One region of the Lysinibacillus sp. FJAT-14222 genome, then DNA from elsewhere that is predicted to be linked to it. Evidence: predicted binding sites of a transcription regulator. Region 1 holds the regulator's gene; the other holds the start of a gene.
What was found. Region 1 encodes CtsR, which represses protease genes until heat stress. Its sites were predicted from a motif close to ATGGTCAATAAAGGTCAAACA; they were not measured.
Positions count from the first base shown of each region.

Region 2: clpP (ATP-dependent Clp endopeptidase proteolytic subunit ClpP) is a predicted target of CtsR. The motif match lies at 13,252-13,272, and genes of this name have one in related genera.

Region 1 is NZ_LIYL01000046.1:150,311-167,104, forward strand. Features, by position in the region: gene AN161_RS19550 (class I SAM-dependent methyltransferase) at 18-701, opposite strand; gene AN161_RS19555 (DUF4870 domain-containing protein) at 826-1,131, shown strand; gene AN161_RS19560 (CtsR family transcriptional regulator) at 1,431-1,901, shown strand; gene AN161_RS19565 (UvrB/UvrC motif-containing protein) at 1,916-2,464, shown strand; gene AN161_RS19570 (protein arginine kinase) at 2,461-3,570, shown strand; gene AN161_RS19575 (ATP-dependent Clp protease ATP-binding subunit) at 3,560-6,004, shown strand; gene radA (DNA repair protein RadA) at 6,172-7,548, shown strand; gene AN161_RS19585 (PIN/TRAM domain-containing protein) at 7,936-9,021, shown strand; gene ispD (2-C-methyl-D-erythritol 4-phosphate cytidylyltransferase) at 9,034-9,723, shown strand; gene AN161_RS19595 (SWIM zinc finger family protein) at 9,893-11,551, opposite strand; gene ispF (2-C-methyl-D-erythritol 2,4-cyclodiphosphate synthase) at 11,825-12,301, shown strand; gene gltX (glutamate--tRNA ligase) at 12,393-13,853, shown strand; T-box leader at 13,904-14,121, shown strand; gene epsC (serine O-acetyltransferase EpsC) at 14,353-15,003, shown strand; gene cysS (cysteine--tRNA ligase) at 15,000-16,400, shown strand; gene AN161_RS19625 (Mini-ribonuclease 3) at 16,406-16,794, shown strand, end outside.
Region 2 is NZ_LIYL01000010.1:387,361-404,154, forward strand. Features, by position in the region: gene AN161_RS05735 (ATP phosphoribosyltransferase regulatory subunit) at 1-333, shown strand, start outside; gene hisG (ATP phosphoribosyltransferase) at 326-949, shown strand; gene hisD (histidinol dehydrogenase) at 998-2,272, shown strand; gene hisB (imidazoleglycerol-phosphate dehydratase HisB) at 2,277-2,876, shown strand; gene hisH (imidazole glycerol phosphate synthase subunit HisH) at 2,873-3,505, shown strand; gene hisF (imidazole glycerol phosphate synthase subunit HisF) at 3,499-4,260, shown strand; gene hisIE (bifunctional phosphoribosyl-AMP cyclohydrolase/phosphoribosyl-ATP diphosphatase HisIE) at 4,257-4,874, shown strand; gene AN161_RS05770 (tetratricopeptide repeat protein) at 4,965-6,488, shown strand; gene trxB (thioredoxin-disulfide reductase) at 6,589-7,533, shown strand; gene AN161_RS05780 (8-oxo-dGTP diphosphatase) at 8,086-8,553, shown strand; gene rapZ (RNase adapter RapZ) at 8,563-9,456, shown strand; gene AN161_RS05790 (YvcK family protein) at 9,461-10,456, shown strand; gene whiA (DNA-binding protein WhiA) at 10,522-11,469, shown strand; gene AN161_RS05800 (HPr family phosphocarrier protein) at 11,584-11,841, shown strand; gene AN161_RS30315 (hypothetical protein) at 11,970-12,485, shown strand; gene clpP (ATP-dependent Clp endopeptidase proteolytic subunit ClpP) at 12,575-13,165, opposite strand; tRNA gene AN161_RS05815 (tRNA-Arg) at 13,469-13,543, shown strand; gene AN161_RS05820 (basic amino acid ABC transporter substrate-binding protein) at 14,051-14,848, shown strand; gene AN161_RS29485 (hypothetical protein) at 14,978-15,142, opposite strand; gene AN161_RS05825 (amino acid ABC transporter permease) at 15,210-15,914, shown strand; gene AN161_RS05830 (amino acid ABC transporter ATP-binding protein) at 15,911-16,633, shown strand; gene AN161_RS05835 (spore coat protein) at 16,695-16,794, opposite strand, start outside.

The DNA of each region.
Region 1 (16,794 bases):
GAAATAACACCCTATTTTTATATCTCTTCTTTATAGCATATCCAACCGCCAAATAAAGTAGTGGCAAAGAATCTAGATGGTTTTGTAAAGCCTGCCTGCTGTAATAGTGATAAAATGTCCTCTTCACGCATAAATGAAAGAGAACGTATGGATTTCTCCATTTCCGCTACCTCTAATGGTGATAGCTTTGTATGCTGTAGCCAATAAGCACGCCATAAATCAAATTGTAGCTCAGTTTCTAAGGAGCCAGGCTGTCCGTATTTTGAGACGAGCACAAATGGTGCACCAGGCTTTAAATTATTTGCTATTTCTTTTAATGTTGCAAACTTCTCTTGGTAATCTTGTATAAAATGAAGCACTAGTACACAACTAGCTGCATCAAACTTCACTGAAGGTAGCTGAGTATCGAGTATAGTTCCTTGATATAAAGAAATATTATTAGGTAGAGATTTTAAACGTTCTTCAGCTATGTGCAGCATGGCTGAAGAAGGGTCTATGCCAACAAATGACCAATGAGGTCTTTGCTCAGCGAGCTGTAAAATTTCATTGCCGCTTCCTGATCCAACTACTAAAAATTCAGCTTTCTCGTGTAATGTAGATCGATAAAATGTTTGTGTTAAACGTAGCATTGCATCGTAGCTAGGTAGCGTGCGACGAATACCTTTTTCATATTCGTTCGCAAGTGTGTTATTGAATTCCATCACGTATCACATGCCTTTCAAAAAAATTTTTAAAATCGATTTATATTTGAAACTATTTAGGGTATTATTCCGTAAATAGTAGTACATAAAACAAAGACAAATTAAAATGGAAAGGTTGATATAAATGGAAACTAAATGGTCTAAGGTAATCATACACGCAAGTGCTTTTTTTGCGCCATGGTTCGTACCAATTATATTTTTCTTAATTAGCTCGGATGAAGAAATAAAAGCAATTTCTGTTCAAGCAATGCTGTTCCAAGTTGTAATATGGATTTTAATTGGAATTTCAGTTATTTTAAGCTTTTTATTAATTGGTATACCGTTTTTAATAATTTTTGGGATTATGTTATTTATCGTACCAATTATCGGTATTGTGAAGGCTTTATCTGATGAGCCTTGGCGTTATCCAATTGTTGGTCGCTGGGTATAATTTTTATAGACGCAAGTATATGCTAGTTGCATATGCTTGCGTTTTTTCTATTGGTGATAAGGGTAGATTATAGGTATGAGTGGGGGCATTCAACATTTCAGTGTGTCTAGTTTCAAGCGCATCCCCCGAGAACGCTTCGATTTCTCAGAAGAAATCTCTAGTATTTGTCGGAGATAAACGGTCGCTTTTAATTTCAGTGTGCGAAATAATTGCAATTATTTTCAAGCGTTTTGTATAATATACTCAAAGAAAGTCAAAGATAGTCAAAGTCAGTGAAGTAAGCGAGGTGTATTCCTAAAATGCGTAATATATCAGACATCATAGAAGGCTACTTAAAGCAAGTACTTGAATTAGGTGGAGAAGGGCATATTGAAATAAAACGTAGTGAAATTGCAGATAAATTTCAATGTGTGCCCTCACAAATAAATTATGTAATAAATACAAGATTTACTGCCGAACGAGGTTACCTTGTTGAAAGTAAACGTGGTGGTGGTGGGTACATTCGAATTTTACGTGTCCGCGCGAATTCACAAATTGATTTAATCGACGATGTCCTCAGGCAAATAGAAGGTGGGGCATCGCAAACAATGGCAGAAGATTTAGTTTATCGACTAATTGATGAGCAGGTAATTTCAAGGCGAGAAGCGAAAATAATATTAGCAGCAGTTGATCGCTCAACTATTGATTTGCAACTCCCGTTACGGGATCATATTCGAGCAAAAATTTTACGAGCGATGCTAACAACGATTAAATATGAACAGCAAAAATAAAAGAGGTGATGGAAATGATATGCGAACATTGTAAGCAGCGTAATGCGACAGTTACCGTAACACAGGTTCAAAGTGGTCAAAAGGTGGAGCACCATTATTGTGACGTCTGCGCCTCGCAGTTCCATCCATTTCATGCTGAATTTAAACAAGAGCCAATATCTATTCAACAGCTATTATCCAATTGGTTTGGCTCACCTTCGTGGCAGCAACAAAAAGCGGGTGAAAAACAGCAGGCGCAGCCACAACCGCAAACATGTCCACAATGTGGATTTACGTATAAACAGTTTTTAAAAGAAGGTAAATTTGGATGCCCTAGCTGTTATGACACCTTTAGCGAGCACTTACCGAAGCTCTTTAATCGTATACAGGCTGGGCCTCAACATATAGGGAAAATGCCTGGTGCTCGAAGCAATGTTTATGTTATCAAAAAGCAAATTGAAGATATTCGTAAACGTATGAAAGTTGCTGTAGATGAAGAACAATTTGAGGAGGCAGCAAAGCTTCGTGATGAAGTGAAGGAACTTGAGAAGCACCTACAATTTGAAGGTGGTGATGTGTCGTGATGATTGAATCGTTTTTAGAGCGTGCTACACCAATATGGATGAGTATGGAGGATGATTATTCAGATATTGTCATTAGTACCCGTATCCGTCTTGCTCGAAATTTAGACGGTTATCGTTTTCCATTAGCCTTTACAGAGAATGAGGCATTACAGGTGGAGCAGGCAGTTACACATGCAATAAAGGACAGTACGGAGCTTCAAGAAAATTACTCATATTTTGCTATTAAGGATTTAACAGCTTTACAACGTCAAATACTTGTAGAGAAACATTTAATTAGTCCTCAGCTTGCAAAAAAAGAGCTAGTTGGCTCCATGCTTTTATCCGATGACGAATCAACTAGCATTATGGTGAACGAAGAAGATCATTTACGCATTCAATGTATGACGGCAAGTTTTCAGCTTCAAAAGGCATTCGAACAGGCCGATAAAATTGATCGTACCTTAGAGAAAGCTTTGCCTTATGCATTTCGAGATACATTTGGTTATTTAACAAGTTGCCCAACAAATATTGGTACTGGTTTGCGAGCATCTGTCATGATGCACCTGCCAGCCCTTACACTCACAGGTCAGATGAATCAAATCATTAATGCAATGACACGATTAGGAATGACAGTAAGGGGAATATATGGAGAAGGTAGTGAAAATTTAGGTAATGTTTACCAAGTGTCAAATCAGATTACACTAGGAAAAACAGAAGATGATATTTTAGCGGACATTCAAAGTGTCGCTGAAAAAATAATTCAAAAAGAACGGCATGCAAGAGGCAAGTTAATGGAAAAAGCAGAGCTTGCCCTCGAAGATCGCGTATACCGTTCTTTAGGTACCTTAACATATGCTCGAATTTTAACGAGTGAGGAAGCAGCTACTTGCCTATCGAATATCCGTTTAGGGGTTGATTTACAGTTAATTGAAGGCATTAAAGCGACCACTTTAAACGAATGTGTTGTCAGTATGCAACCTGGATTTTTACAGCATTATGCAGGGGACGTTTTGCCACCTGCTGAGCGAGATCGCGTACGAGCTGAAATGCTTCGTGAGGCATTATTTCAAGAAAATATGAGTAAGCCTATTATTGGGGAAAAAGGAGAGGATTCATTTGATGTTTAATCGTTTTACACAACGCGCGCAAAAAGTATTACAGCTTGCACAAGAAGAGGCTATTCGTTGGAAGCACGAATCAATTGGAACAGAGCATATTCTATTAGGGCTTATCCGTGAAGGCGGCGGTATTGCTGCAAAAGCATTAGAAGCCATTGATATTAGTCCTCAAATGATTGAAGCAGGTATTGAAGAGCTTGTAGGGAAAGGTAAAGAGGATGTTGGTCCAATTGTCCACTACACACCTCGAGCTAAAAAAGTAATAGAACTATCAGTCGATGAATCACGCAAACTAGGTCATTCTTATATCGGTACAGAGCATTTACTATTAGCACTTATTCGTGAAGGTGAAGGTATAGCTGCTCGTGTATTAAACAATGCTGGTGTCGGATTAAATAAGGCTCGTCAGCAAGTGCTTTTGTTATTAGGTAATAATGATAATGCTCAATCTGGTCAACAAGCTGCACAGGCTGCAAATACACCAACATTAGATAGCCTTGCGCGTGATTTAACGCAAATTGCTCGTGAAGGCAATTTAGATCCGGTCATTGGTCGAAGCAAGGAAATTACACGTGTTATTGAGGTTCTATCTCGCCGTACAAAAAATAACCCTGTATTGGTCGGTGAGCCAGGTGTCGGTAAAACGGCTATCGCTGAAGGCTTAGCACAGCAAATTATTCATAATGAAGTGCCAGAAATTCTTCGTGATAAACGCGTCATGACACTTGATATGGGGACAGTTGTTGCCGGAACAAAATATCGTGGTGAATTTGAAGATCGCTTGAAAAAAGTAATGGATGAAATTCGCCAAGCAGGCAATGTTATTTTATTTATCGATGAATTGCATACATTAATTGGTGCAGGTGGTGCAGAAGGTGCGATCGATGCATCAAATATTTTAAAACCATCTTTAGCTCGTGGTGAGCTTCAATGTATCGGTGCGACAACACTAGATGAGTACCGCAAATATATTGAGAAGGATGCAGCATTAGAGCGTCGTTTCCAACCTATTCAAGTCGATGAGCCAACTGTAGAAGAAGCCATTCAAATTATTCAAGGCTTACGTGATCGTTATGAAGCGCATCACCGTGTGAAAATTACAGATGAGGCAATTGAAGCAGCAGCAAAAATGAGTGACCGATATATTTCTGATCGCTTCTTACCAGATAAGGCGATTGATTTAATCGATGAAGCAGGTTCTAAGGTACGCTTACGTTCATTCGCAGTGCCACCAAACTTAAAGGCACTTGAAGATAAGCTTGAAAATGTACGCTCTGAAAAGAATGCAGCCGTCTCAGGTCAAGAATTTGAAAAGGCAGCATCATTAAGAGACACAGAGCAAAAGCTAAAAGATGAAATTGAATCTACGAGAAAAAATTGGAAGGAAGAACAGGGGAAAGCCGAATCGAAAGTTACAGTGGATGATGTAGCAGAGGTTGTATCTATGTGGACTGGAATTCCAGTATCAAAAATTGCTTCTGAAGAATCTTCTAAGTTATTACAGCTTGAAGAAGAGTTACACAAGCGCGTTGTAGGTCAAGGAGAAGCAGTAGAGGCAATTTCTCGAGCAATTCGCCGTGCAAGAGCTGGCTTAAAAGATCCGAAACGACCAATTGGTTCATTTATTTTCTTAGGTCCAACAGGGGTTGGTAAAACAGAGCTTGCAAGAGCATTAGCTGAAGTTATGTTTGGTGATGAGGACGCAATGATCCGCGTTGACATGTCTGAGTACATGGAAAAACATTCGACTTCTCGTTTAGTTGGTTCTCCTCCTGGCTATGTAGGCTTTGATGATGGCGGTCAGCTAACAGAAAAGGTTCGTCGTAAACCATATTCTGTAGTATTACTAGATGAAATTGAGAAGGCTCATCCAGATGTTTTCAATATCTTACTTCAAGTACTTGAAGATGGCCGTTTAACAGATTCTAAAGGTCGTGTGGTAGATTTCCGCAACACAGTTGTTATTATGACATCAAACGTTGGTGCGGATGCTTTAAAATATCAGAAAAACCTTGGTTTCAATGTAGGTGGTACGGATACGAAGTATAAAGATATGAAGGGTACAATGCTGGAGGAATTGAAAAAAGCATTCCGCCCAGAATTCTTAAACCGTATCGACGAAATGATCGTCTTCCACTCACTAGAAAAAGAACATTTAAAAGAAATCGTAGCGATGATGGCGAATGCTTTAACGAAACGTCTGAAGGAGCAAGATATTTCGCTAGAGTTGACGGATTCAGCTCTTGAGAAAATTGTGGAGGAAGGCTATGATCCTCAATACGGTGCTCGCCCACTACGTCGTGCATTACAAAAACAAGTAGAAGACCGTTTATCGGAAGAACTACTGAAAGGCAATGTAGAGAAGGGTAATCAAGTAATCATTGATTACGTGAATGATGAGTTTGTTGTGAAGAAAAAAGAGGAAGTATCTACTTCTAAATAATCTTCATATCATACGATAAAGTGAACCTTCGCTTTCGGTACAGATAAATTACTGCACATTCATGCGGGGTAAACATTTCATTTGAAAAGGACAGCAAGGCTATAGTGCCAAGCTGTCCTTTTTTATGTACAATAAACATAAGAACAAATATTCGAGGTGAATGCAATTTGGCAAAGAAGAAAACGAAATTTGTATGCTCAGGCTGTGGCTATGAATCTGCAAAATGGATGGGAAGATGCCCAGGATGCGGAGAATGGAATAAGATGGTTGAAGAGGTAGAGGTCATTGCAAAAGGGCCACGAGGGGCATTCCAACATTCTGCTACAGTTACCCAAAAGGCTCTCCCTATTATGCAGATTGAAGCTGCTGAGGAATCACGAGTTGCAACAGAAATGGGTGAGCTCAACCGAGTGCTAGGTGGAGGCATCGTGCCAGGTTCTCTTGTATTAATCGGAGGAGATCCTGGGATCGGGAAGTCGACGTTATTATTACAAGTATCTGCGTTGCTGTCGAATAAGGGACATCGTGTGCTCTATATTTCCGGTGAGGAATCCATCCGTCAAACAAAGCTGCGTGCAGAACGTTTAGGGGTGATCTCACAGGAGCTTTATATATATTCTGAAACGAATTTAGAGTTTTTAAATCAAACCATTGATGAGGTGCAGCCAAAGTTTGTTATTGTCGATTCTATTCAAACTGTTTTTCATCCAGAGGTAACGAGTGCACCTGGTAGTGTATCACAAGTGCGTGAATGTACAGCAGAACTCATGCGAATTGCAAAAACAAAGGGAATTGCTATTTTTCTAGTTGGACATGTAACAAAAGAAGGACAAATTGCAGGGCCACGTATTTTAGAGCACATGGTTGATACGGTATTGTATTTTGAAGGAGAACGACATCATAATCACCGTATTTTACGGAGCCAAAAAAACCGCTTCGGCTCTACAAATGAAATTGCTATCTTTGAAATGCTTCAAGGAGGCTTAAAGGAAGTGTTAAACCCGTCTGAGTTGTTCCTACAGGAGCGTTCACAGGGGGCGGCTGGGTCAACAATCGTAGCCTCAATGGAAGGTACACGGCCAATTCTAGTTGAAATTCAGTCGCTTGTAACACCAACAAGCTTTAATTATCCGAAACGAATGGCAACAGGTGTCGATCAAAACCGTGTGCAACTGCTTATGGCCGTCCTTGAAAAGAGAATGGGTCTCATGCTACAGGCACAGGATGCATATATTAAAGTTGCTGGCGGCGTGAAGCTTGATGAGCCTGCAATTGATTTGGCTGTGTTAACAAGCATTGTTTCGAGCTTTAAGGATCAAGCTGTCAGAGCGACAGATTGCTTTATTGGGGAAGTAGGTTTGACAGGCGAGGTGCGTCGTGTATCTCGGATTGAACAGCGTGTGATTGAGGCAGCAAAGCTCGGATTTAAACGGGTCTTCTTACCAGCCTCTAATATCGGTGGCTGGGATTTTCCACAAGGTATTGAGATAGTTGGCGTAGAAACGATAAAGGATGCATTGAATGCTTGCTTTAGAGAGCTATAAAGAAGTTTGTGCATGTTGGACAATGTTCTGACATGCACTTTTAACTTCTTTCAGCAATTGAACACCTGTACCTGTCGCTGCGCTTTCGGTACAAAAGACATTCGCTGAAATAGAGGGTTTTGGTTTTTTTAATTCATAGATAGAAGGTAGGAAACTCAAAGAGGGGAATTGGCGTCTATGATAATGTCCGTGAAAATGCTTGTTTAATGCAGATCGGATGCCAAAGAGCATTTCTGATTTTAGTGTGAAGAATTTTAGAAATTGATTTTCAGTAGACTTGGGATGATCGATCAATGGATGAAATTACCGATACTTTGATAGGGTCATAAAAGATTTTCTGCAATAAACTATGTATAATTATATATTAAGAATGGGAGGTGACAGCTTATGAAAAAATTTGTTCAAATTGCTTTTTTACTGATTGGAGGAGCATTAGGCCTTGTTTTCTTACCGCCATTATACGAATTGCTTCATTTATCATCTAATCCTTGGCTTGATAATCCCTACGTATCAGTAGCTTTAGGAGCACTTTTACTGTTTACATTATCGTTTGCCTTTTCCGATTATTTTGTAAGGCTTATTAGCTGGATGGAAGAGGTGCTATTTAAGGTGCCTGTTGGAGACTTACTATTTGGTACACTTGGGCTCATTATTGGACTGATTGTTGCGTATTTCTTAGGCTTTGCAATCGATAGTATTGATTTACCGAGTTTTACAAAGGTTTTACCAATTATACTGTCATTTGTGCTTGGATATTTAGGATTCCGTGTAGGCTTTAAAAAGCGTGATGAACTAATCCAGCTATTTACATTACGTGGTAACAATACGAAGAAAAAATTAGCAGAAGGTGTAGAGCCTCAAGAAGCACGAGGAAGCTATAAACTGTTAGATACTAGTGTTATTATTGATGGTCGTATTGCAGATATTTCTGAAACAGGCTTTATAGAAGGTATATTGGTTGTACCCCAATTTGTCCTTACTGAGCTACAGCATATTGCAGATTCTTCGGATACGTTAAAGCGTACAAGAGGTCGTCGTGGTTTAGATATTTTGAAAAAATTACAAGATGAACGTATGACAAAGGTTGAGATTACTGAAGAGGACTTTGAGGATGTGCAAGAGGTTGACTTAAAGCTAGTACGTCTTGCAAAGAAAAGAGGTGCCGATACACAGATTGTTACGAACGACTTTAACCTGAACAAAGTTTGTGAGCTACACCATGTGAAGGTGCTAAACATCAATGATTTAGCAAATGCAGTGAAGCCTGTCGTTATTCCAGGTGAGGATATGCAAGTAATGGTCATTAAAGATGGAAAAGAGCATAATCAAGGGGTTGCTTATTTAGATGACGGGACAATGATCGTTGTTGAAGGTGGACGTAGCTATATAGGACAGGCAATTACGGTAACCGTAACAAGTGTTCTACAAACATCAGCAGGTCGTATGATTTTTGCTAAACCCAAGGATGACTAGGAAGTGAGAAATGTGCAATATGAAGTAGTGTTGCCTGCAGCAGGTAGCGGAAAGCGAATGGGAGCGGGGCAAAATAAGTTATTTTTAAATCTTTTAGAGAAACCCATTCTCATACACACGCTGGAAGTATTTGAACAGGATAGTCAGTGTACAGGTATTTGGCTTGCAGTGAAGCCAGAAGAGCGCGGATTTATTCAAGAAATGCTCGAGAGATATGGAATTTCTAAAGTTAAAGGCTTGCCTGATGGTGGTGCTGAGCGTCAGCATTCCGTTCATTCGTGCATGAAAGAAATGAAACAGGTCGATATTGTGCTTGTGCATGATGCTGCGCGTCCATTTATCACTCATGACATTATTGCGAATCTTGTACAAAGTGCGCATGACTTTGGCGCTGCGATTGCGGGTGTTCGTGCGAAGGATACAATGAAAAAAGTACGTGATGGTGTTATTGAAGAAACTATTGATCGTGAAAGCTTATGGATGATTCAAACACCACAAGCATTTCAATTTGATTTGATTGTGGAGGCGGAGGATGTTGCTGAGAAGGTAGGTTTTCTTGGTACCGATGAAGCGATGCTAGTAGAACGTCTTGGCCATGAGGTGCATATTGTAGAAAGCAGCTACGAAAATGTAAAGATGACGACGCAAGAAGATTTAGTTTTCGGTGAAGCGATATTACAGAAACGCGCTAAAAAGCAATGAAATGCTAGAATAAACGAAACATTAGAGGCAAGGTATGAAAACCGAGCCTCTTTTTTGCTTTGATATTTCTGCTCATTTTTTATAAGTTTGAGGGCTCTCTTCAAGATAAGATCTGTTTCAACAATTTCTAACAGTATTTAATTCCCTCGAGTGTAAACTTTGGTTATCTCTATTTTTGTATGTTCTTCAATTCCTCCACAAAAGCACGGCGTTTTGGATACGCTTGTAGTAAGTCAGAAATTAATTGCTTTGCTTCAATGGTGTAGCCGGCCCTACGCATAATGTTGATAGAATGACAAACGCCTTGATAACTTTTGCGATTAGAGGAAATTCGAGCATCGGCAGTGATGGCGTCAATGAATAGTGCACAAACATCTTCATAGTACTGTTCTTTTATGTATTGATAATAGTACTCGATTCTTGTTGGATGTTCTTTGCAATAGTCTAAAATACGTTTAGTTTGTTGTTCCTCTACAATGATTTGCGTATACAAACGAGAATTTGTAAGTCGATCTAATAGTTCTTCAAAAACTTCAGGCCATTGTTCAGCGGGATGTAGTGCTTTGAATTCTGTGTAGTAAGAATACTCACCAGATAGCAACAGTTGTAATGCCAATTCGCGCATGTCTTCTGTATGTCCGAGTGCTTTATGAGCGATAAAAGCGAATTGCCTCCATTTTTTAACGATACCTGCTGATTTTTCATCTACCTGTAGCCCATCAGCTGTTAACTGTAATACTTTTTCATACTCACCAAGGTTGATGGCAGATTTGATAATTAGTTCACGCATATCGTAGTCCTCAATATGCTGCTCTAAAAATGTCTCTACTCCCTTACCATTATATTTATCCTGTAACAAGCGAAGCTCTATCTTTCTTAACTGTTTATTCATATATTGTGCATGCCAATCATCTGATGCGCTTTTCATTGAGTGAATAAGGGTTTTAAATCGTTCCTCGATAGCATCATCATGACAAAGAGGTACACAGGAATGGAGCAAATGAATACGCCAATCTGACCAACCACTTAACTCGTGGTTCATTGCTTCTTGAATAACAAGGTCATACACCGTTTCTGACTGCTCTTTTGACCAAACATCTACTCCTTCGTTAATCGCTTGACTAATTAATTCAAAGCTGTCTTCAATAGCACCACCGAAATCGCCATCGGAGTCGTCGCTATATTGCAGTGCATCAAATGTATGTTGGAAGCAAAGGAAGCTAAGCTCAATAGCTGTTATATAGTTACCTTGGTCAATATGTTCCTGAGCGTGTTGAAGTGTTGTGTAGACGCCTTTTAACGCTTTCGTTGCTTGATTACGTGGAATAAAGCCACTACGGCGATCTTCTCCTTTTTTTAGATGCTGAATGATTAATTGTTCAGCGGCTTTTAATACATCCGCTGGTTCTGTTAGTAGCATTTCAAATTCTTGCAGAAAGCTAGGGTAGTTCTGTCCAACTTTTAGAATTAACGTTATTAGATTTTCCTTTGATTGCGTAGCTAGCAATTGCTGTAATGTTGGTTTTTGTGCTTTAGATGACTTAGATACTGAAACACGAGGATTGTTTAGTTGCCCCTGAATTTCATATAGCGCAGCGGCAATATGCTTACAAATGTCATCATATGGGCAATCACAATCGACGTGTGTAATGTCGCCATTTGCTTCAACAATGATATCTACAATATACAGCTCAGACCCCTCGACCTCAGCCTGCCAATTGCTATTGTCAATGTGTATAATATCAATGACATGACGATTCTGATAATAATTGTACCCACGTTGTAAAATCACCTTATTAAAATGCCTTTCAAAAGTATGAATATTCATTAAAGCACCTCCTTTTTGTGATAAATTAGGATAAGCATATCAGAAAATACGGAGGAGAGAGATACAAATATGAACTCTCATAGACAGAGCCCTCAATTTCCTAGGAAATATGTTAAAATGTGAGGGTATAATATAGAGTAAATATAAAAGTGAAGGAAGGTGAATGAGACTGCTTTATAAGCTGAATAGAAGCTTTTCAAGTCTGCCAATCTGGGCCTTTTAGTTGGTGGATTTTCCTATTTTAATTAACTTATTAGACAGTCTCAATATCATATGTTTCGAATTGGACAAGGATTTGACGTACATGCATTTGAAGAAGGACGTCCATTAATTATTGGAGGTATAACAATTCCTCATGAAAAAGGGTTAGTAGGGCATTCGGACGCAGATGTTTTATTACACACTGTAACAGATGCAGCATTAGGAGCTATTGGTGAGGGAGATATCGGTCGTCATTTCCCAGATACAGATCCTGCGTTTAAGGATGCTGATTCAGCGAAATTATTAGAGCATATTTGGAAGATTGTTGAGGACAAGGGTTATGTTCTAGGTAATGTGGATTGTACGATTATGGCACAACGTCCGAAAATGGCACCATATATTGAACAAATGCAAAATTGTATTGCTGAATTACTTCATGCAGAGCCTTCTCAAGTAAATGTCAAGGCAACAACAACTGAACGTTTAGGTTTTACAGGTCGCGAGGAAGGGATTGCGGCTATGGCGACAATCCTATTGATTAAGAAGTAAAAGGAGGCTCTAGGCGCTTTTATTTCCTGTAACAGAGTGGTAAAATGAACAAAGTCAATTTTTTGAACGAAAATTTAGGAGGCTTTTAATTATGGCGAAAGAAGTTCGTGTTCGTTACGCGCCATCCCCTACTGGTTTCTTACATATCGGTGGAGCGCGTACAGCGTTATTCAACTATTTATATGCAAAACATCATAACGGTAAATTCATCGTACGTATTGAGGATACAGATATCGAGCGTAATGTAGAAGGCGGAGAAGCATCTCAGCTAGATAACTTAAAATGGTTAGGTATTGAATATGATGAGTCGATCGATATCGGTGGACCATATGCACCTTATCGTCAAATGGAGCGTCTTGATATTTATAAAGAGCACGCTGAAAAACTATTAGAGCAAGGTTTAGCTTACAAATGCTTCTGTTCTTCTGAGAAATTAGAAGCGTCTCGCGAAGAACAAAAAGCACGAGGTGTAGCAGCTCCAACTTATGATGGTACTTGTCGTCATTTATCAGCAGAGGAAGTTGCGGCTAAAGAAGCTGCTGGTGAACCATATACAATTCGTATGCGCGTACCTGAAAATGTAACATATGAATTTGAAGATTTAGTACGTGGACAAGTAGCGTTTGAGTCTAAAGATGTTGGTGATTGGGTACTTGTTAAAGCAAACGGTATCCCAACGTATAACTATGCGGTAGTGCTAGATGATCACTTTATGGAAATTTCGCATGTATTCCGTGGTGAAGAGCATTTATCGAATACACCAAAACAAATGATGATTTTTGATGCATTCGGCTGGGAATATCCACGCTTTGGTCATATGACATTAATCATTAATGAAAATCGAAAAAAATTATCTAAACGTGATGAATCAATTATTCAATTCGTCACACAATATAAAGATTTAGGCTACCTACCTGAGGCGATGTTCAACTTCTTTGCATTACTTGGCTGGTCTCCTGAAGGGGAAGAAGAGATTTTCTCAAAAGAAGAATTTATTAAAATGTTTGATGAAAAACGTCTTTCAAAATCACCATCTATGTTCGATAAGCAAAAGCTTACTTGGATGAATAACCAATACATTAAAAAGCTATCTTTAGAAGAAGTGGTCGCATTATCTTTACCACATTTACAAAAAGCGGGTTTATTATCAGAAGAGCTAACAGCGGAAGAACATGCATGGGCAACAGATTTAATCGGACTTTATCATGACCAAATGAGCTTTGGTGCTGAAATTGTAGAGCTATCTCGCCTATTCTTTAACGATCACATTGAATATGATGAAGAAGCAAAAGCAGTTCTAGCAGGTGAGCAGGTACCTGAGGTAATGGCAGCATTTAAAGCGCAACTTGAAGGTTTAGAAGAATTTACACCTGATACTGTAAAAGCTGCTATTAAAGCTGTTCAAAAAGAAACAGGTCACAAAGGTAAAAATCTATTTATGCCAATTCGCGTTGTAACGACGGGTGAAACGCATGGTCCAGAGCTTCCGAACGCGATTTGCTTAATTGGCAAACAGAAAACAATTGATCGTGTAGAAAAATTTGCGCAATAAGTAGAAATTGATTGACAATTTATCAGTTCGTTGTAAAATGTATTTACATTGAGAAAGCGTTGATAAGGAGAAGTAAGTGGCGCATGCTCCAAAGAGAAGACCATCACCGGCTGAAAGTGGTCTGAGCCTAGGCAAAACTGAAATGCACCTTTGAGCATGAAGCTGAACAATAGTAGGCTTTATCGATTCGTTCCCGTTACAGGACGTCCAGAGTGGAAGGCCTTTGCCTTCAATCAGAGTGGAACCGCGCAAATTTAGCGTCTCTGTCATTCCTTTTTGGGATGATAGGGGCGCTTTTTATATTTATCTTCATTCAGCAAATGTTTTTTGTAGCGAAAGGCGAAATTGATAGACATGTTGTTGGGTGCGCCAACTCTACTCAGCTAACTCTGCAGCGAAATAAACGTCAGTTGCACTATTTCAATGGTCAAGGATGCAGTTGATCGTGTAAAAATTTCAAAGGGTCAAGGCCAATCAAAACGAAAAGGGGGAATTTTTTGTGTTTAAAAGAATGAAGGAAGATGTAGAAACGATTTTTGAGAATGATCCAGCAGCGCGTAGTGTGCTTGAAGTTGTGCTAACATACTCAGGTCTACATGCTACATGGGCGCATCGAGTTGCACATTGGTTCTTTAAAAGGCGTTTTTATTTTATAGCCCGTGCCATTTCACAAATTAGTCGCTTCTTTACTGGAATTGAAATTCATCCTGGAGCAAAGATTGGTAGACGTTTCTTTATTGACCATGGGATGGGGGTTGTGATTGGCGAAACTTGTGAAATTGGTGATAATGTAACTTTATATCAAGGTGTAACTTTAGGTGGTACAGGGAAAGAAAAGGGAAAACGCCATCCAACATTAGAAGATAATGTACTAGTTGCAACAGGCGCAAAAGTATTAGGTTCTATTACCATTGGTGAGAATAGTAAAATTGGTGCAGGTTCAGTTGTCTTAAAAGAAGTGCCACCAAATGCTACAGTTGTCGGTATTCCTGGTAAAATAGTGATTAAGGATGGAGTTCGTCTAGAGAAAAAACTAGACCACCAAAATATACCTGACCCTGTAGAAGAACGTTGTCAAGTTTTCGAGAAGCAGATTGCAGAATTGCATCAGGAAATCGAACGCTTACAAAAGGAGAGAGAAACACAATGAGTATTCAAATTTTCAACTCATTAACACGACAAAAGGAAACTTTCGTACCGCTGGAAGAAGGCAAAGTAAAAATGTACGTTTGCGGTCCGACAGTTTATAACTACATTCATATTGGGAATTCACGCCCTGTAATTGTCTACGATACAGTACGTCGTTATTTTCAATTCAAAGGCTATGATGTGAAATTCGTTTCAAATTTCACAGATGTGGACGACAAAATTATTAAGGCTGCTAACGAGCTTGGAGAAGAAGTTCATGAATTGACGGAGCGCTTTATTGCCGCATACTTTGAAGATGTTACAGCGTTAGGCTGCAAGAAAGCAGATGTACATCCACGCGTTACAGAGCATATGGATGATATCATTCAATTCATTCAAGTTTTAGTCGATAAAGGTTATGCCTATGAGTCAGCTGGTGATGTCTATTACCGAACTCGTAAATTTAATGGCTACGGTAAATTATCACACCAATCGGTAGATGATTTAAAAATTGGTGCTCGTATTGAGGCAGGCGAGAAAAAAGATGATGCATTAGATTTCGCTCTATGGAAAGCTGTTAAGCCTGGTGAGATTTACTGGGAAAGTCCTTGGGGGAAAGGTCGTCCGGGTTGGCATATTGAATGCTCAGTAATGGCGCGTGAACATTTAGGAGATACTATTGATATTCATGCGGGTGGGCAAGATTTAACTTTCCCACATCATGAAAATGAAATTGCACAATCTGAAGCTCATAATGATAAAACATTTGCGCGTTATTGGATGCACAATGGATATATTAATATTGATAATGAAAAAATGTCCAAATCTCTAGGTAATTTTATACTCGTCAATGATATTCGAAAACAAATTGATCCACAAATTCTACGCTTCTTTATGCTTTCAGTGCATTATCGCCATCCAATTAACTTTGCGAAAGATTTAGTAGATGCAGCTGCAACTGGCTTAGAACGAATTCGTACTGCCTACAACAATGTCAAACACCGTTTAACAGCTACGGCAAGCCTAGGTGATCACTCAGAAGAATGGCTTGAAAAGATTGCTGAACAAAAAGCTGATTTTGAAGAAGCAATGGATGATGATTTTAATACAGCCAATGCTATTTCCGTATTATTTGAATTAGCACGTATCGCAAATATTTATTTAAATGAAACGAATACTGATGAAAAAGTATTATTGAGTTTTGCTGAAACTTTTGAGGTGCTAGGTGACGTCTTAGGTATTGAATTTGCAAAAGAAGAAGAGCTATTAGACGAAGAAATTGAAGCACTTTTACAGGAGCGTGTAGAAGCACGTAAAAATCGTGATTTTGCTCGTTCAGATGAAATTCGTGACCATTTGCAAGCGCAAGGTATCATTTTAGAAGATACGCGACAAGGAACTAGATGGAAACGAGGGTAAGTAACTTGGATAAACTCCGCAACGAAGATGTCAAGCAATTGAATGCATTAGCGTTAGCCTATATGGGAGACGCAGTTTTAGAGCAAAAGGTACGAGAGCATTTGCTACGTGCCGGCCGTGTTAAACCTAATACACTTCATAGAGAAGCGACACGTTACGTGTCAGCGAAAGCACAATCTATGATTGTACATCAAATGATGGATGAAGGCTTTTTAACAGAGAAGGAATTGGCTGTGTTCCGTCGTGGACGCAATGCCAAATCCGGCTCTGTGCCAAAAAATACAGATGTTCAAACATACCGTAATAGCTCAGGCTTTGAGGCGGTGCTTGGTAGTTTATATTTATTAAATGAGCTAGAACGCGTGTATGCAATCATTGCATACGCTATTCAAAT
Region 2 (16,794 bases), on a different contig from region 1:
GCAACAGGCAGTGGCTTCCCATTAGGAAACGGGGGGCGCTATGATGGATTGCTTGAGGTGTTTGGCTCAAAAGTAGGTGCTACAGGATTTAGTATTCGCGTTGATCGCCTATTAGAAACGCTTGATGGGCAATCTGATGTGCGACAAAAAGCTACAGTCGTGCTGTTTGAGGAAGAACAATTTGAAGCTGCTCTAACAAAGGTACAGACGTTACGAGCTTCTGGTAAACAGGCTACCCTACAGTTAAGAAGTAGCCTTGTCGATGAAGAAGCTTTTATAGCACACTATACAGAAGTAGTAGTTGTTGGACAGGAGGACGTTGACGGTGAATGAATTAACGATTGCTATGCCGAAGGGACGCATTTTTGACGAGGCATACCAGATGCTTTTAGAAGCTGGCTTTAATTTACCAGAAGAAGTCGAAATGTCCCGTAAATTAATGCTTGAAATTCCAGAAGAAAAAATTCGTTTTATATTAGCAAAGCCAATGGATGTTCCTGTTTATGTTGAGCACGGTGTAGCGGATATTGGTATTGCTGGAAAAGATGTTTTATTAGAACAGCAACGACAAGTGCATGAATTACTGGATTTAAAAATAAGTACATGTTATATCGCATCAGCAGGTTTACCTAATACGACGATGAATGAAATTGCACCAAGAATAGCGACAAAATATCCTAATATTGCAATGAAATATTATAAGGGTATTGGCGAGCAAGTTGAAATTATTGAGCTAAATGGATCGATTGAGCTGGCGCCTATGATTGGCTTAGCAGATCGAATTGTCGATATTGTTTCAACAGGCCGGACGCTGAAAGAAAATGGCTTAGTGGAGTATGAATTTATTACAGACGTATCATCACGATTAATTGCCAACCCAGTAAGCTATCGCATGAAGAGTGACCGTATTATCGACCTTGTGAAACGTTTAAAAAAATGTGTTAAATAAAAATGTCTACGAAGGGGCACATTCCTAGATTTAAAGGAGATTAATCCTATGAAAATAACAAAGCTAGCAAAAGGTATTTCCTTAAAACGTCCACTTGAAGGTGGAAATGAAGAACAGTTAAAGGTTGTACGACAAGTATTAGCAGATGTTCGTGCACAAGGTGACACAGCCATACGTTTTTATACAGAAAAATGGGATGGCTTTGCACCTGATCATTTACGCGTAACGAAGGAAGAAATAGCAGAGGGCGTAAATTCTATTGAACAACAGCTTTATGCAGATTTAACAGAAGCTGCCCAAAACATTCGCGTTTATCATGAGCAGCAGAAGCGTTCAGGCTATCGCTTAGAGCTAGCAGATGGGTCGTGGCTTGGGCAACGAATTACTGCTCTTGATGCTGTAGGACTTTATGTTCCTGGCGGTACAGCAGCGTACCCATCGTCAGTCTTGATGAACGTTATTCCTGCACAAGTTGCTGGTGTCAAACGCATTGTCATTACATCTCCTGCAGGTCGCGATGGCAAATTACCTCCAGGTGTACTTGCAGCAGCGTATATTTTAGGAGTAGAGGAAATATATAAAATCGGTGGAGCACAGGCGATTGCGGCTCTTGCATATGGCACAAAAACAATTTCTCCAGTTGATAAAATTACAGGTCCAGGAAATATTTTTGTAGCATTAGCAAAACGTGAGGTATTTGGTGAAGTAGCGATTGATATGATTGCAGGTCCAAGTGAAATTGCCGTTTTAGCAGACGACACAGCATTTGCTGATGAAATCGCGGCTGATCTTTTATCACAGGCTGAGCATGATAAATTGGCTTGTGCCATTTTAGTGACGACTTCTGAGCATTTAGCTAAAAAAGTAGCTGATGAAGTGGAGAAGCAATTAACCACTTTACCGCGTGAAGATGTGGCACGTGCATCGATTGAAAACTTTGGTGCCATTTATGTGGCTGAAACGATGGCAGATGCTATAGATGCCATTAATTCGCTTGCACCTGAGCACTTAGAAATTGTGACAAAAAATGCTGAGGCTGTAGCTGAACAAGTACGACATGCAGGTGGTATTTTCATCGGTCGTTATAGCTCTGAACCAGTTGGTGATTACTTTGCAGGGACAAATCATGTGCTACCAACGAATAGCACTGCACGCTTTGCAAGTGGCTTAAACGTGGATGATTTTGTGAAAAAATCGAGCATCGTCTTTTATAGTGAAAAAACTTGGGCAGAAAATGCACCGAAAATTGCACGTCTAGCACGTATGGAAGGCTTAGAGGGCCATGCGCGTGCAGTCGAATCTCGTGGATGGGAAAAGGAGTAGCACAATGACTGAAAAGAAACGATATGCAAAAGTTGAACGTACAACAAATGAAACTCAAATTTCAGTAGCTATCGATTTAGATGGTGAAGGAAAAGCGGATATTAAAACAGGTGTTGGCTTTATGGATCACATGCTGGACCTATTTATCAAACATGGTCTTTTTGACGGGACGATACAAGCAAATGGTGATACATATATAGACGATCATCATACAACAGAAGACCTCGGAATTGTATTAGGTCAAGCTATTCGTGAAGCACTCGGTGATAAAAAAGGAATCAAGCGCTACGGCACAGCATTTGTGCCAATGGATGATGCACTTGCACAGGTAGTTGTGGATTGCTCGAATCGTCCGCATTTAGAATATCGTGTACCACAGTTAAAGGGGAAAGTTGGGAATTTCGACACTGAATTAGTACATGAATTTTTGTGGAAGTTTGCGCTTGAGGCTCGGATGAATGTTCATGTCATTGTACCTTATGGACATAATACACATCATATTATTGAAGCTATTTTTAAGGCGTTAGCACGTGCCATTGACGCAGCGGTGGAAATTGATCCACGTGTTAAAGGTGTACCCTCGACTAAGGGGCTGTTAACGTGAAAATAGGTGTTATTGATTATGGCATGGGGAATTTATTTAGTGTCGAGCAGGCATTAAAACGACTTGGCTGTGAGGTAGTTGTCACAGCTGACGAAAAAGTGCTAGATGCAACAGATGCACTGTTGCTTCCAGGTGTTGGAGCATTTCCAGATGCTATCAAACGTTTAGCTGAAACAAATTTAGACCGTTATTTACACAAGGTGAAAGCTGAAAATCGACCACTTCTCGGAATTTGCTTAGGAATGCAATTATTATTTGAGCAAAGTGAAGAAGTGTCACCGACGAAGGGGCTGGGTTTTTTTAAAGGAAGCATTAAACGATTTAGTGGTGACAACGCTGGGCATGCGTATCGAGTACCACATATGGGATGGAATGAGCTCGTAGTGACAAAGCGCCCTTCATGGTTAAAGGGTGAAGTATTGGCAAAGCATGTTTATTTTGTCCACTCATTTTATGCAGCAGATATAGATGAAACAGAGCTTGTCGCATATGCAGATTATCATGGTATTAAGGTTCCTGGTATTGTTGCAAATGGTTCTGTTACTGGAATGCAGTTCCATCCCGAAAAATCAGGTGAACTAGGTGTATATTTATTAGAGCAATGGTTGAAGGGGGTGGCTTCATGTTAACAAAGCGCATTATTCCATGTCTTGATGTGAAAGAGGGGCGTGTTGTAAAAGGTGTACAGTTTGTGTCATTACGTGATGCGGGTGACCCAGTAGAGCTTGCCAAGTTTTATGATGAGCAAGGAGCAGATGAGCTTGTGTTTTTAGATATCTCGGCATCACATGAAGGACGTGAAACAATGGTTGATGTAGTGCGGCAAACTGCAGCTACATTAGCAATTCCATTTACAGTAGGTGGTGGAATTCGTACTTTAGATGATATGAAACGCATTTTACGTGCAGGTGCCGATAAAGTATCAGTGAATACTTCTGCTTTAGAGAGACCAGAGCTCATTAAAGAAGGTTCTGACTTTTTTGGCGCACAATGTATTGTTGTAGCCATTGATGCACGCTATAGTGAAGAAGATGCCACATGGATGGTTTATACGCACGGAGGCCGAAACAAAACAACTTGGCAAGCAACTGAGTGGGCAAAGGAAGCAGTTCGCTTAGGTGCTGGTGAAATTTTATTAACGAGTATGAATCAGGACGGTGAGAAATCAGGTTTTGATTTAGCTTTAACAAAAGCCGTGAGAGAGGCTGTGACAGTTCCTGTAATTGCAAGCGGCGGTGCAGGGAATGCCGAACATTTTTATGAGGTTTTAGCTGAAGATATCGATGCAGATGCAGCACTTGCCGCATCCATCTTTCATTACAAAGAAACGAGCGTAGCACAAGTAAAAGAATACTTACGTGAAAAAGGAGTGGCAGTAAGATGATTGACAGCATTAAATTTGATGATAAAGGTCTTGTCACTGCGGTAGTACAAGATGCTAATACAAAAGAAGTATTAACTGTAGCATATATGAACAAAGAATCCTTGGAGAAAACACTTGAATCAGGTGAAACATGGTTCTTCTCACGTTCACGTCAAGAGCTCTGGCACAAAGGGGCAACAAGTGGTCATACACAAAAAGTTGTGTCGATAAAAGCGGACTGTGACGGTGACGCACTAGTCGTGGAAGTAATTCCTGCTGGTCCGGCTTGCCATAATGGAACAACTTCTTGCTTTACGGAGATAGTTCAGCAAAATGCTAAGGTCGGATCTGTTGAGATTATTTCTAATCTTGTAAATGTCATTGAAAAGCGTGAGCAAGAAATGCCAGAAGGCGCATACACTACATATTTATTCGATAAAGGAATCGATAAAATTTGTAAAAAAGTCGGAGAAGAAGCAACAGAAGTTGTCATAGGTGCGAAAAATCGCGATGCAGAAGAGGTAAAATGGGAGGCTGCCGATTTAATTTACCATCTACTAGTATTATTACAAGAGCAAAAAGTAAGTGTTTATGACGTGTTACATGTGTTGGAAAAACGTCACGAGGAGAAATAACAGCATATCGCTTATTGTATGCTATAATAGAAGTTACTGTGTAAAGGAACGTATCATACGTTCCTTATTTCTTGTTTCGGAGGAAAAAATTTGGAAAAGAAACGTCAAAAAGAGAATCAAACGAATATAGTGTCGTTCATTCCAACAGGCGACTATTATTATAAAAAATCAATTCAAGCAATGAATAGCGGACAAATGAATAAAGCTTATAAATATTTACAGCGAGCAGCTGATTTAAGTCCTGATGATCCAATGATTTTATTGCAATTAGCGATAGTGGAGTTAGAGGGTCAACGTTTCGAGGAAGCGTATGATCTTCTTCGTCGTGCCTATCAGATGGATCCAGATAATCCAGAAATTATTTTTTACATGGCAGAGATTTCTGGATGCGTTGGCATCATACAAGATGCTAAACGCTTTGCAGAGCAATATTTACAAATAGAGCCAGAGGGTGCCTATGCAGATGAAGCGGCTGAAATATTAGAATTTGTTGCTTTTGAGCAGGATGATTTTGAGGAACTTGAAGGTTCTGGAGAAGATTTATATCGGCAGGAACAGGCGAGGCGCTGTATGGAAAAGGGAGATTTCCCTGAAGCTATTAATATTCTAGAAAACTTAATTGAAGAAAGTCCAGATTTTTGGTCAGCCTATAATAATTTAGCTCTTGCCTATTTTTATGTTGGTGAAGCAGAACAGGCGAAAGCCCTTCTAAATACGGTATTACGTGAAAATAAGGGGAACTTACATGCACTTTGTAATTTAACTGTTATTGCGTACTATGAAAAAAATGAAGAAGATTTAAAGGATCTTTTAGAGGTACTGGTAAAAATTCAACCATATACATGGGAACATCGCTATAAGCTGGGGGCTACATTAGCGCTCATTGGACAGTATGATTTAGCATTTAAATGGTTACGTAGCATGCAAAAACGAGGCTATATAGGCGATGCTGGCTTTTACTTTTGGTTATCACATGCAGCATATTTCTCTGGGCATGAAGAAATTTCAAAGAGTACATGGGGGCAGCTACTTGAGCTAGATCCAGATAAAGAAGGCTTTGAACCTTGGCGTCAAGAAGAAAACGAATATGCACTTGATGCACTAGAGCATGACCGTGATTATATAGTGGATAAACTGGAGAGTAGCTATACAAGTGAGCGTATTTTTGGTTTGTTTTTACTGAGCTGTACAGCACATAAACAGGAAATTATTGCGCATCCAAAATGGATAGACGTTGAGCAACTTGATACATTTGAAAAGCTATTCCTAGCTTATGCACTAGGCCATCAATTCGATATGAAAAACAAAGTGGAGGCTAGCTTTTTACGAGCAGTAAGTGTACCAGAAATTTTATTAGAGCAATATGGTAAGCTTACGACGCTGATCGCACCAATGTTCCAAATGTGGTTTGTGCTTTGTGAGCAAGCATTGATTAACAATTATCGTTTTACAAACCCAGCGGCTATTGCAGGAGCAAATGATTATTTATTTCGTTCTTCCCGAATGCTCAAGGTTACCAAAAAAGAGATAGCTCAGCAATACGGAGTATCAGTATCAACATTATCGAAGTATATTGATGAAATTTTAAAGTTTTTACCAAACACTCATAACTAGACTGTGAGCAACATAGTTGAATAACTTTTTACTTTCACATACGATGAACATACTGAAGTTATTATAAAAAAGTAAAAAATCTGTTTAGGGGGAAGTATTTATGTCAGAAGAAAAAATTTATGATGTTGTAATAATTGGTGCAGGTCCGGCTGGTATGACTGCGGCTGTTTATACATCACGTGCCAACCTTTCAACTTTAATGATTGAACGTGGTATCCCTGGCGGACAAATGGCAAGTACGGAAGAAGTAGAAAACTATCCAGGATTTGATACAGTTTTAGGGCCTGAGCTGTCTACAAAAATGTTTGATCATGCTAAGAAGTTTGGTGCAGAGTATGCGTATGGCGATGTAACTGAAATTATTGATGGTGAGGAATATAAAACAATAAAATCAGGTGCTAAAGAATATAAAACACGCGCGATTATTCTTTCTACAGGTGCGGAGTATAAAAAAATGGGCGTGCCTGGCGAAAAAGAACTTGGAGGCCGTGGTGTCAGCTATTGTGCAGTATGTGATGGTGCATTCTTCAAGCAAAAAAATCTTGTTGTCGTAGGTGGCGGGGATTCTGCTGTTGAAGAAGGTGTTTACTTAACTCGCTTCGCTGATAAAGTAACAATTGTGCACCGTCGTGATAAATTACGTGCACAAAAAATTCTCCAAGATCGTGCCTTTGCTAACGAAAAAATTGATTTCATTTGGAATTCAACAGTCAAAGAAATTAATGAGGCAGATGGTAAAGTTGGAAGTGTGACATTACAATCAACTTTAGATGGTACAGAATCTGATTTTGCTGCTGATGGCGTATTTATATACATTGGTATGCTGCCATTAACAAAACCATTTGAGTCTCTAGGTATTTTAAATGATGCTGGTTATATTTTGACAAATGAGAATATGGAAACAACTGTACCAGGAATCTTCGCAGCAGGAGATGTGCGTGAAAAATCACTTCGTCAAATCGTTACAGCGACAGGTGACGGAAGTATTGCAGCACAAGCGGTACAACATTATGTGGAAGAATTATTAGAAAAGATTAATGCTTAAAGTGGATTAATATTGAAACCTGTTCTTGATTAGCTCATCAGCAAAAGTTGTGGACGACATTTGTTAATATGCCATATATATAAGTTGATTGGAGTGGAGGCTGGACGCCCCCAGAAAGCTTTGCTCTGTGCGAAAGCGAAGCGGCAGCTACAAAGGCCCAGTTGGAACGGAAATCAACCCCACGTTATGGTGATGATCCTTTGATTAGATTTTAAGGGAAAAAATACAATTTTAATACTGTTTTAATATTGTTGTAACTTGAATGACATATAAAAGGTGTAATATAAAAAGTGTAATTAGCAATCCCCCTTTTATTTTGTTAGTAGGTTGTTTCCGCCTAAATTAGGTGGAGCAACCTATTTTTGTTGTGAACGAAATTTTTGATTTTTTGTCGCGCAGTTTCATATGTTTGAGTAGAGGCTAAAAACATGGTTCGCAGAAGTATTAGTGAAGTTGAAATTACCATGCACCTAAAGTTCTGAATGGAGGACAAACATTGTTTGGTCTTGCTATAATGAAAGATAGAATGCAAAAGTGATTAGAGGTGTGCCTATGCAAAGAATTGCAAATTTAATAGCCGTAAAAGACGGTCAAGTATTATTACTTCAGAAGCCAAGACGTGGCTGGTACGTAGCTCCTGGCGGTAAAATGGAGAGCGGTGAGTCGATCTATGAGGCTGCAGTACGTGAGTTTCAGGAAGAAACAAATGTCACACCATTAAATGTTCATTTAAAGGGTGTTTATACGATGATTATTAAAGAAAATAATGAGGTAGTTGACGAATGGATGCTTTATACATTTGTTGCAAAGGATATAGAAGGTGTACCGTTTGAAGAAACTAGAGAAGGCAAACTTGCATGGCACCCAGTAGAGGATTTGAAACATTTGCCAATGGCTGAAGGTGATCGAACAAATTTACAATTTGCCATCTCACAATCAGGCATTCAGTACGGTACGTTTGAATATACAACTGATTTTGAATTACTTCATGAGAAAATACAAATATCAATAGAACAATAAAGGAGCTGCATGACAGTGGTGGTTGAAGGCCAAAAAAGTACACATGAATTGGTTATTATTACAGGAATGTCTGGAGCTGGGAAAACAGTAGCTATTCAAAGCTTTGAAGATTTAGGTTATTACTGTATTGATAATTTACCACCAGCGTTACTCACAACATTTTTAGCCTTACTCAGGGATTCAGGTAAAAATTTTACACGTATTGCAGCTGTCATGGATATGCGTGGTGGCGACTTTTTTGATTCTCTTATTGGCGCCCTCGACCATATACTCAAAGAAGGCGACATTGTTGCACGAATTTTATTTTTAGATGCAGATGATGCAACTTTAGTTAGACGTTATAAGGAAACGAGACGTGCACATCCAATGGCTGTAAATGGTTTACCGTTAGACGGCATTAAACAAGAACGGAAGCTTTTATCGGAAGTAAAGGGGCGCGCTAAATTTGTCTATAATACATCTAACATGAAGCCCAAAGAGCTACGTGAAAAAATCGTTAAAGAATTTTCTAGTGGTGCCGATAATATTTTTTCAGTAAACATCATGTCTTTTGGATTTAAGCATGGTATGCCGATAGATGCAGATTTAGTGTTCGATGTTCGTTTTTTAAAAAATCCATATTATGTAGAAGAGCTGCGCCATAAAACGGGTCTACAAACTGAGGTATCTTCTTATGTTTTGGCACTTGAGGATACGCAAACACTCATTCAAAAATTAACGGATCTGTTTGAATTTATGATCCCTCTCTATAGACAAGAGGGTAAATCACAACTTGTTATTGCTTTTGGTTGTACTGGTGGACAGCATCGTTCGGTAACATTAGCAGAATATTTTGGAGCATATTTAACAGGGAAAGAAAAAACTGTTATAACACATCGTGACATCAATCGTAGAAAGGATTGAGTGAATGGGAAAGAAGCGAACAAAGCTTGTTGTAATAGGTGGTGGTACTGGGCTCTCTACATTACTACGAGGGCTCAAGCACCACCCATTTGATATTACTGCAATTGTAACAGTAGCTGATGACGGTGGTTCTTCAGGACGCTTACGGGATGACTACGATATTCCACCTCCTGGTGATGTCCGTAATGTTATCGCGGCGTTATCGGATGTTGAGCCACTTGTTGAGCAAATGTTTCAATATCGATTTTCAGCCTCAGAAGATTTACGTGGGCATTCATTAGGTAATTTAATGTTGACGGCTTTAACTGATATTACCGGAGATTTTAACCATGCTATTAGTGAAATGGGAAAGGTATTAAAGGTTCATGGTCGCGTCATACCAGCAGCTAATAAAAAGATTAATTTACATGCAGAGCTTGAGGACGGTTCAGTTATTGAAGGTGAATCTAAAATTCCAACGGCTAAAAAACGAATTAGTCGTGTTTTTTTAGTGCCTGAAAACGTGCAACCGTTACCAGAGGCTATTCGAGCAATCAATCGTGCTGACTATATTTTAATTGGTCCGGGAAGTTTATATACAAGTATTATTCCAAACCTTCTTGTAAAAGGAATTGGGGAAGCTATTGCAAAGGCAAAAGGAAGAAAAATTTACGTTTGTAATTTAATGACTCAAAAAGGTGAAACTATTTCCTATACAGCAGGTGACCATGTTCAAGCTTTATACAAGCATGTTGGAGATTCCTTTATTGATTCTATTTTAGTAAATGATGTAAAACTACCTCATCCTGTAAAAGAGCTTTATAAGGAAGAATGTGCTGAGCCAGTAACATTTGACGTTGCAAAGCTTGAAAGTATGGAATTAGAGGTTATCCAACGAGATATTGCCACAATTCGCCCAGATGGGACGGTTCGTCATAATTCAGCAAACGTTGCAAAATGGCTTGTAGATTACGCAAATATCTATAAACAAAAAATAAGTGAACCAATAATAGAATCATAAAGCGCTTATTGTATATGATAAGATGAACATATACATAGAACTAAAGGTTGAAAGGGGGGCGTGATATGTCTTTTGCTTCTGAAACTAAAAAGGAATTGACCCAAATAGAAGCGGACAATCATTGTATGAAAGCAGAAGTATCTGCCCTAATTCGTATGAATGGTTCATTATCCTTTGCTAATAAACAGTTAAGCTTAGACGTACAAACTGAAAACGCTGCAATCGCAAGAAGACTTTATACGATTATGAAAAAGTTATATCCGTATAATGTAGAGCTACTTGTTCGAAAAAAAATGCGTTTGAAAAAAAACAACGTATACATTTGCCGTGTAAGAGAAGGTGCGCGTGAGCTATTAATTGATTTAGAAATCATCTCAGACGACTTTCAATTTAATCATACTATTTCTCGAGAGCTCATTAAAAAGGGTGGTCAAAAAAGAGCGTATTTACGAGGCGCATTTTTAGCAGGTGGCTCTGTCAACAATCCAGAAACATCAGCCTACCATTTAGAAATTTATTCATTATATAAAGAGCATGGCGAGGCTTTAATGGACTTGATGAATGAATTTGAGCTAAATGCAAAAACAATTGAACGAAAAAAAGGCTTTGTAACCTATTTAAAAGAAGCAGAAAAAATTTCTGATTTCCTAAATATTGTTGGAGCACATCAAGCGATGATGAAATTTGAAGACGTTCGTATATTGCGAGACATGCGAAATAGTGTTAATCGAATTGTCAACTGTGAAACAGCAAATCTGAATAAAACAATAGGTGCAGCATTACGTCAGGTAGAGAATATTCGATTTATTGAAAATTCCATTGGCCTAGATCAATTGCCAGAAAAGCTTCGTGAAATTGCACGATTACGAGTAGAATATCAGGATGTAACGCTAAAAGAACTTGGTGAAATGGTATCAAGTGGAACGGTCAGTAAATCAGGTGTTAATCACAGACTGCGGAAAATCGATGAAATTGCCGATGCATTAAGACAGGGTGAAAAAATTGATGGTTAAATTTTCATACTTTTCAGGTATGAATGTAATGCGTAATCGCGTATTGTTCTTTTGCTAGTAAGTAAGGTAATATAAAACTAATAAGATGAACGGGAGTAAAGGGGAGTTTTAAGAATGACCGAGAGAAGAGTCCATGTAAAATTAAAATTAGGACTACAGGCTAGACAAGCAGCGCTATTTGTACAAGAAGCGAATCGTTTTAACGCAGATGTCTTTCTTGAGAAAGACGAGAAAAAAGTAAATGCCAAATCCATTATGGGTGTTATGAGCTTAGCTATTGCCAAAGGAACAGAGGTTGTTCTTAGTAGTGACGGTAACGATGCTGAGCAAGCGGTTACAGCATTGGCAGCACTAATCGAAAAAGAAGATTAAAAAAACTAAAGATGCAAAGACTGTCCAAGAAGTAAAACTTACATATTGGGCAGTTTTTTTGCGCTTTTACACAGCAAAAACAGATTCTATCATCTAATTTTAAATAATGGAAAATGCCCGCCGCTTCAATGGCCGAAGCGACGGAAAGAAGATCAGCCGATGGAAAGAAAGGCCGAAGCGACGGAAAGAAGAGCCGGAATGACGGAAAGAAAGGCCGAAGCGACGGAAAGAAGAGCCAGAATGACGGAAAGAAGAGCCAGAGCGACGGAAAGAAAGAGAGTCGACGGAAAGAGGAGTCAGAGCGACGGAAAGAAAGGCTGAAGCGACGGAAAGAAAGGCTGAAGCGACGGAAAGAAAGGCCGAAGCGACGGAAAGAAGAGCCGAAGTGGCGGAAAGAAAAGAAGTCGACGGAAAGAAGAGTCAGAGCGACGGAAAGAAAAGCCAGAGCGACGGAAAGAAGAGCCAGAGCGACGGAAAGAAGAGCCGAAGTGGCGGAAAGAAAAGAAGTCGACGGAAAGAGGAGTCAGAGCGACGGAAAGAAGAGTCAGAGCGACGGAAAGAAGAGTCAGAGCGACGGAAAGAAGAGTCAGAGCAACGGAAAGAAAAGCCAGAATGACGGAAAGAAAGGCCGAATCGACGGATAGAAGAACCAAAGCAGATAGAACCATACATTCTCGATGTAGAACCAAAAAAGACATCTCAGAAATAAATCTGGGATGCCTTTAATTATTTATTATTTACGGTCGCTACGATCCATAATATGGTCGATTAAGCCGTATTCTTTTGCACGTTCAGCAGTCATGAAGTTATCGCGATCTGTATCTCTTGCAATAACATCAAGTGGTTGACCAGTGCGTTCTGATAAAATACCATTTAATTTTTCACGTAAGAATAAAATACGTTTTGCAGCGATTTCGATTTCAGTTGCCTGACCTTGTGCACCGCCAAGAGGTTGGTGAATCATTACTTCAGCATTCGGTAATGCGAAGCGTTTACCAGGTTCACCAGCAGAAAGTAGGAAAGCACCCATAGATGCTGCCATACCAATACAAATTGTTTGTACTTGTGGCTTAATAATTTGCATTGTGTCATAAATTGCCATACCTGCAGTGATAGATCCACCTGGTGAGTTAATGTAAAGAGAGATATCTTTATCTGGATCTTCTGCTTGTAGGAATAGAAGTTGAGCAACAATTGAGTTAGCAACGTTGTCGTCAATCGCACTTCCTAGTAGGATAATACGGTCTTTTAGTAGTCGTGAATAGATGTCATACGCACGTTCACCACGACTTGTTTGTTCAATAACTGTAGGAATTAAATTCATGTTAAATCCTCCTTAAAAAAACTAAATTCGAATACCTTTGCTGAAAACATCCGTTGTGTTTCAGCTGTATCCTTATCATACACATTATAGTCAGGGAAGGTCAAATATTAACCCTGCTATTAAATAAAAAAAAAAATTAAATGTTTTGCATTCTATGGTTGAAATATGAGCAATACGTTTGTATAATTGATAAGGTCATAAGTTAAAGTACAGTACACTATTTTGCAGGTATGCTTCAAATGAGGGTTATCTACATCATGCTTTTCATAAAGCCTTGAGTGAGTGCTTTTTTTTTTGTTCAATGCCCTCGTGGTGTAATGGATAACACGTAAGATTCCGGTTCTTGCACTGGGGGTTCGATTCCCTCCGAGGGCGCCATTTTACTGATTATTTAGTATATTTTTATAGCTCGATTCTCCTAATAAGTAGTTTAGCAGCCTGCTTAGTGGAGAAAGAGAGGAAAGATGGTAGGAATACTGCCTAGTTGGCATTATTCCCATATTTTAGCCTTTCAAACCTTCAAAAAAAGCAACAACTCCAAATTATTTTTTAGTGAACATACTGTGCGTGAAGACTAGTATATTAGTCGGAAAAAGAATCCTATCTGAGGGGATTCTTTTTTTTTTTTGCAAAATCTATCTAATATTAGCATTGTTCATGAATGTATAAATATTCATTTTTGGTACTGTTTTCATTTATTCATGCCGTTTTATTCTAAAAAACCCAACTAAAATAAATTTTTATGAAAGAATGATTACTTTTATACGAAATGTTGTTGTCTAAAGAGAATAATGTCACTATAATTGACCTAATAGTCTAATATTTCCGAATTGCTTAAAATATTAATTATATTTCGGAAAATAATCGAATTAGGGGGAAGTAGCAATGAAAAGAAATTTATCTATGTTACTTATGATTGTAGCAGCATTTGCGCTGGTCTTAGCAGGCTGCGGCGCAAAAGACAAGACATCATCTGGTAGCGTGGCATCTGAAGAAGGTGGAAATAGTAAGAAAGTTTATAAGGTAGGAACAGAAGCGACGTTTGCACCATTTGAATCGCTTGACGATAAAGGAAAAGTCGTAGGCCTTGATGTCGATATTTTGCAAGCGATTGCTGATGAAATGGATTTTGAAGTGGAATGGCAAAATATTGGTTGGGAGCCTGTGTTCCAAACAATAAAAAATGGTGAAACAGATATCGGGGCAGCGGGGATCTCAGTAAATAAAGAGCGTAAAGAAACGTTTGACTTTACAGAGCCATATTATGAATCGCAATTATTAATCGTTGTAAAAGAAGATTCAAAGATTAAATCTTTAGCTGATTTAAAAGATAAAAAGATTTCAGTACAAATTAATGCTACAGGTCATCAAGCTGCGAAAAAGCTACAAGGTGCATCAAGTCCAAATATTATGGCGTTTGAAAATCAGCCAGTTGCTATTAAAGAAATGCTAAATGGTAATGTGGATGCTACGATCGGGGATAATGCGGTAATTTATGAATATATTAAAGCTCATCCAAAAGAGAAGCTTAAAGTAATCGAAGATGATGCATTTGAAAAAGAATACTATGGATTTATGGTTCAGAAGGGGAATACAGAACTTTTAAACAAATTAAATGAAGGTCTGAAAAAAATTAAAGAAAACGGTAAATTAAAAGAAATTACAGGCAAAGACTTTAAGTAATAAACGACTGCATGATGCCACTAGCATTGTTATGCTAGCGGCTCATTTAATTTTTTTCAGCGGGTGTCCGAACGCCTGTACCTGTCGCTACGCTTTCGGCACAAAAGACACCTGCTGAAATAGAGGAACTCAGTTTAAGAACGCCACGTCCTGTGGCAACGACTGAGTGACCAACATCATGTTGTTGCTGACGCTTCGCTTTCGCACAGACAAAACCTTTTGCTGTCGCTTTGCTTTCGCACAGAAAACATTTGTTGGCCTAAAGCCTCCGGCGGATGTCACGGAATCAAGCATAAAGCCGATTCCAGACGCAATTATACCGAGGCATAATTGATTTTTTAAAGGGGAAGTGGGTTTTCGGATGGACATCTTTGACTTACGCTGGGACATTGTCTGGAACTACCGTGATATGTTTATACGTGGTATTGGTGTGACGCTAATTTTAACACTCAGTGGTTATTTTGGCGGAATATTTTTAGGGCTATTTTTAGGACTTGGAAAAGTATCGACTAGAAAATGGATTTATTGGCCATGTAAGCTGTATGTAGATTTATTCCGTGGGACACCGATGCTTGTACAAATTTTATTAATTCACTTAGCGTTGATACCAACAATTTTTGGACATTCATTAGGCTATATGGTTTCAGGGATTACGGCGCTTATCTTAAACTGTGCGGCATACAATGCAGAAATTTTTCGCGCGGGTATTCAAAGTATTGCTAAAGGACAGATGGAGGCAGCTCGTTCTCTTGGCTTAACGCATAACCAAGCGATGCGAAAAGTTGTTTTACCACAAGCTTTTAGACGTATGATTCCGCCGTTAGGCAATGAATTTATTGCTTTATTAAAAGACTCATCTTTGGTAACCGTTATTGCGGCACCAGATATTTTATATGCAAGTAAGATCGTAGCCGGAGCTAGCTATCGTTTCTGGGAACCATATATAGTTGCGGCGTTGCTATATTTAATTTTAACGTATGGTGTAACGAAGATTGTAGCGTTTATCGAAAAACGATTTAGTAATAGCTATGTCCCTCGTAAGGCAGAAGGGCGGGAAGCGCGATGATTAAAATTGAGAATTTACACAAATATTTTGACAAACTGGAAGTATTAAAAGGCATTGATTATGAAATACAAGAAAAGCAAGTTGTCTGTGTTATTGGTCCATCAGGCTCAGGGAAAAGTACATTTTTACGTTGCATCAATATGCTAGAAGAAGTAACAGATGGTGCGATTTATATCGAGAATGTGAAGATTAATGATCCGAAAACAAATATTAATGCTATTCGAGCAGAAGTGGGCATGGTGTTTCAACAATTTAATTTATTCCCGCATATGACAGTCATAGACAATGTGACGATGGCTCCGATGCAAATCCGTAAAATGAGTAGGACAGAAGCGGAAGCACTTGGACATGAACTCTTAAAAAAGGTTGGTCTTGATAGTAAGGCATTTAATTATCCTGAGCAACTTTCGGGTGGTCAGCAGCAACGTGTTGCCATAGCCCGTGCTTTAGCAATGAAACCAAAAGCCATTTTATTTGATGAACCTACTTCAGCACTAGACCCTGAAATGGTAAAAGAAGTATTAGATGTAATGAAAAATTTAGCAGCTGAAGGTATGACCATGATAGTGGTGACACATGAAATGGGCTTTGCACGTGAAGTTGGAGATCGTGTTGTCTTTATGGATGGTGGCTATATTGTCGAAGAGGGAACGCCTGAGGAAATTTTTAGTAATACACAAAATGAACGAACGAAAGCATTTTTAGGAAAAGTTTTATAGTTCATTAAAAGGACAGCCCCTATGTAATAGTACATCACATAGGGGCTACTCTTTTTTATAATTAATGAAGGGGATTTGTTGTAGTGCCGTATGCATTAAGCATCGTATGCATATCCTGTTGAGAAAATTGAGGTACTTGATAATAGCCATGCATATTTTGG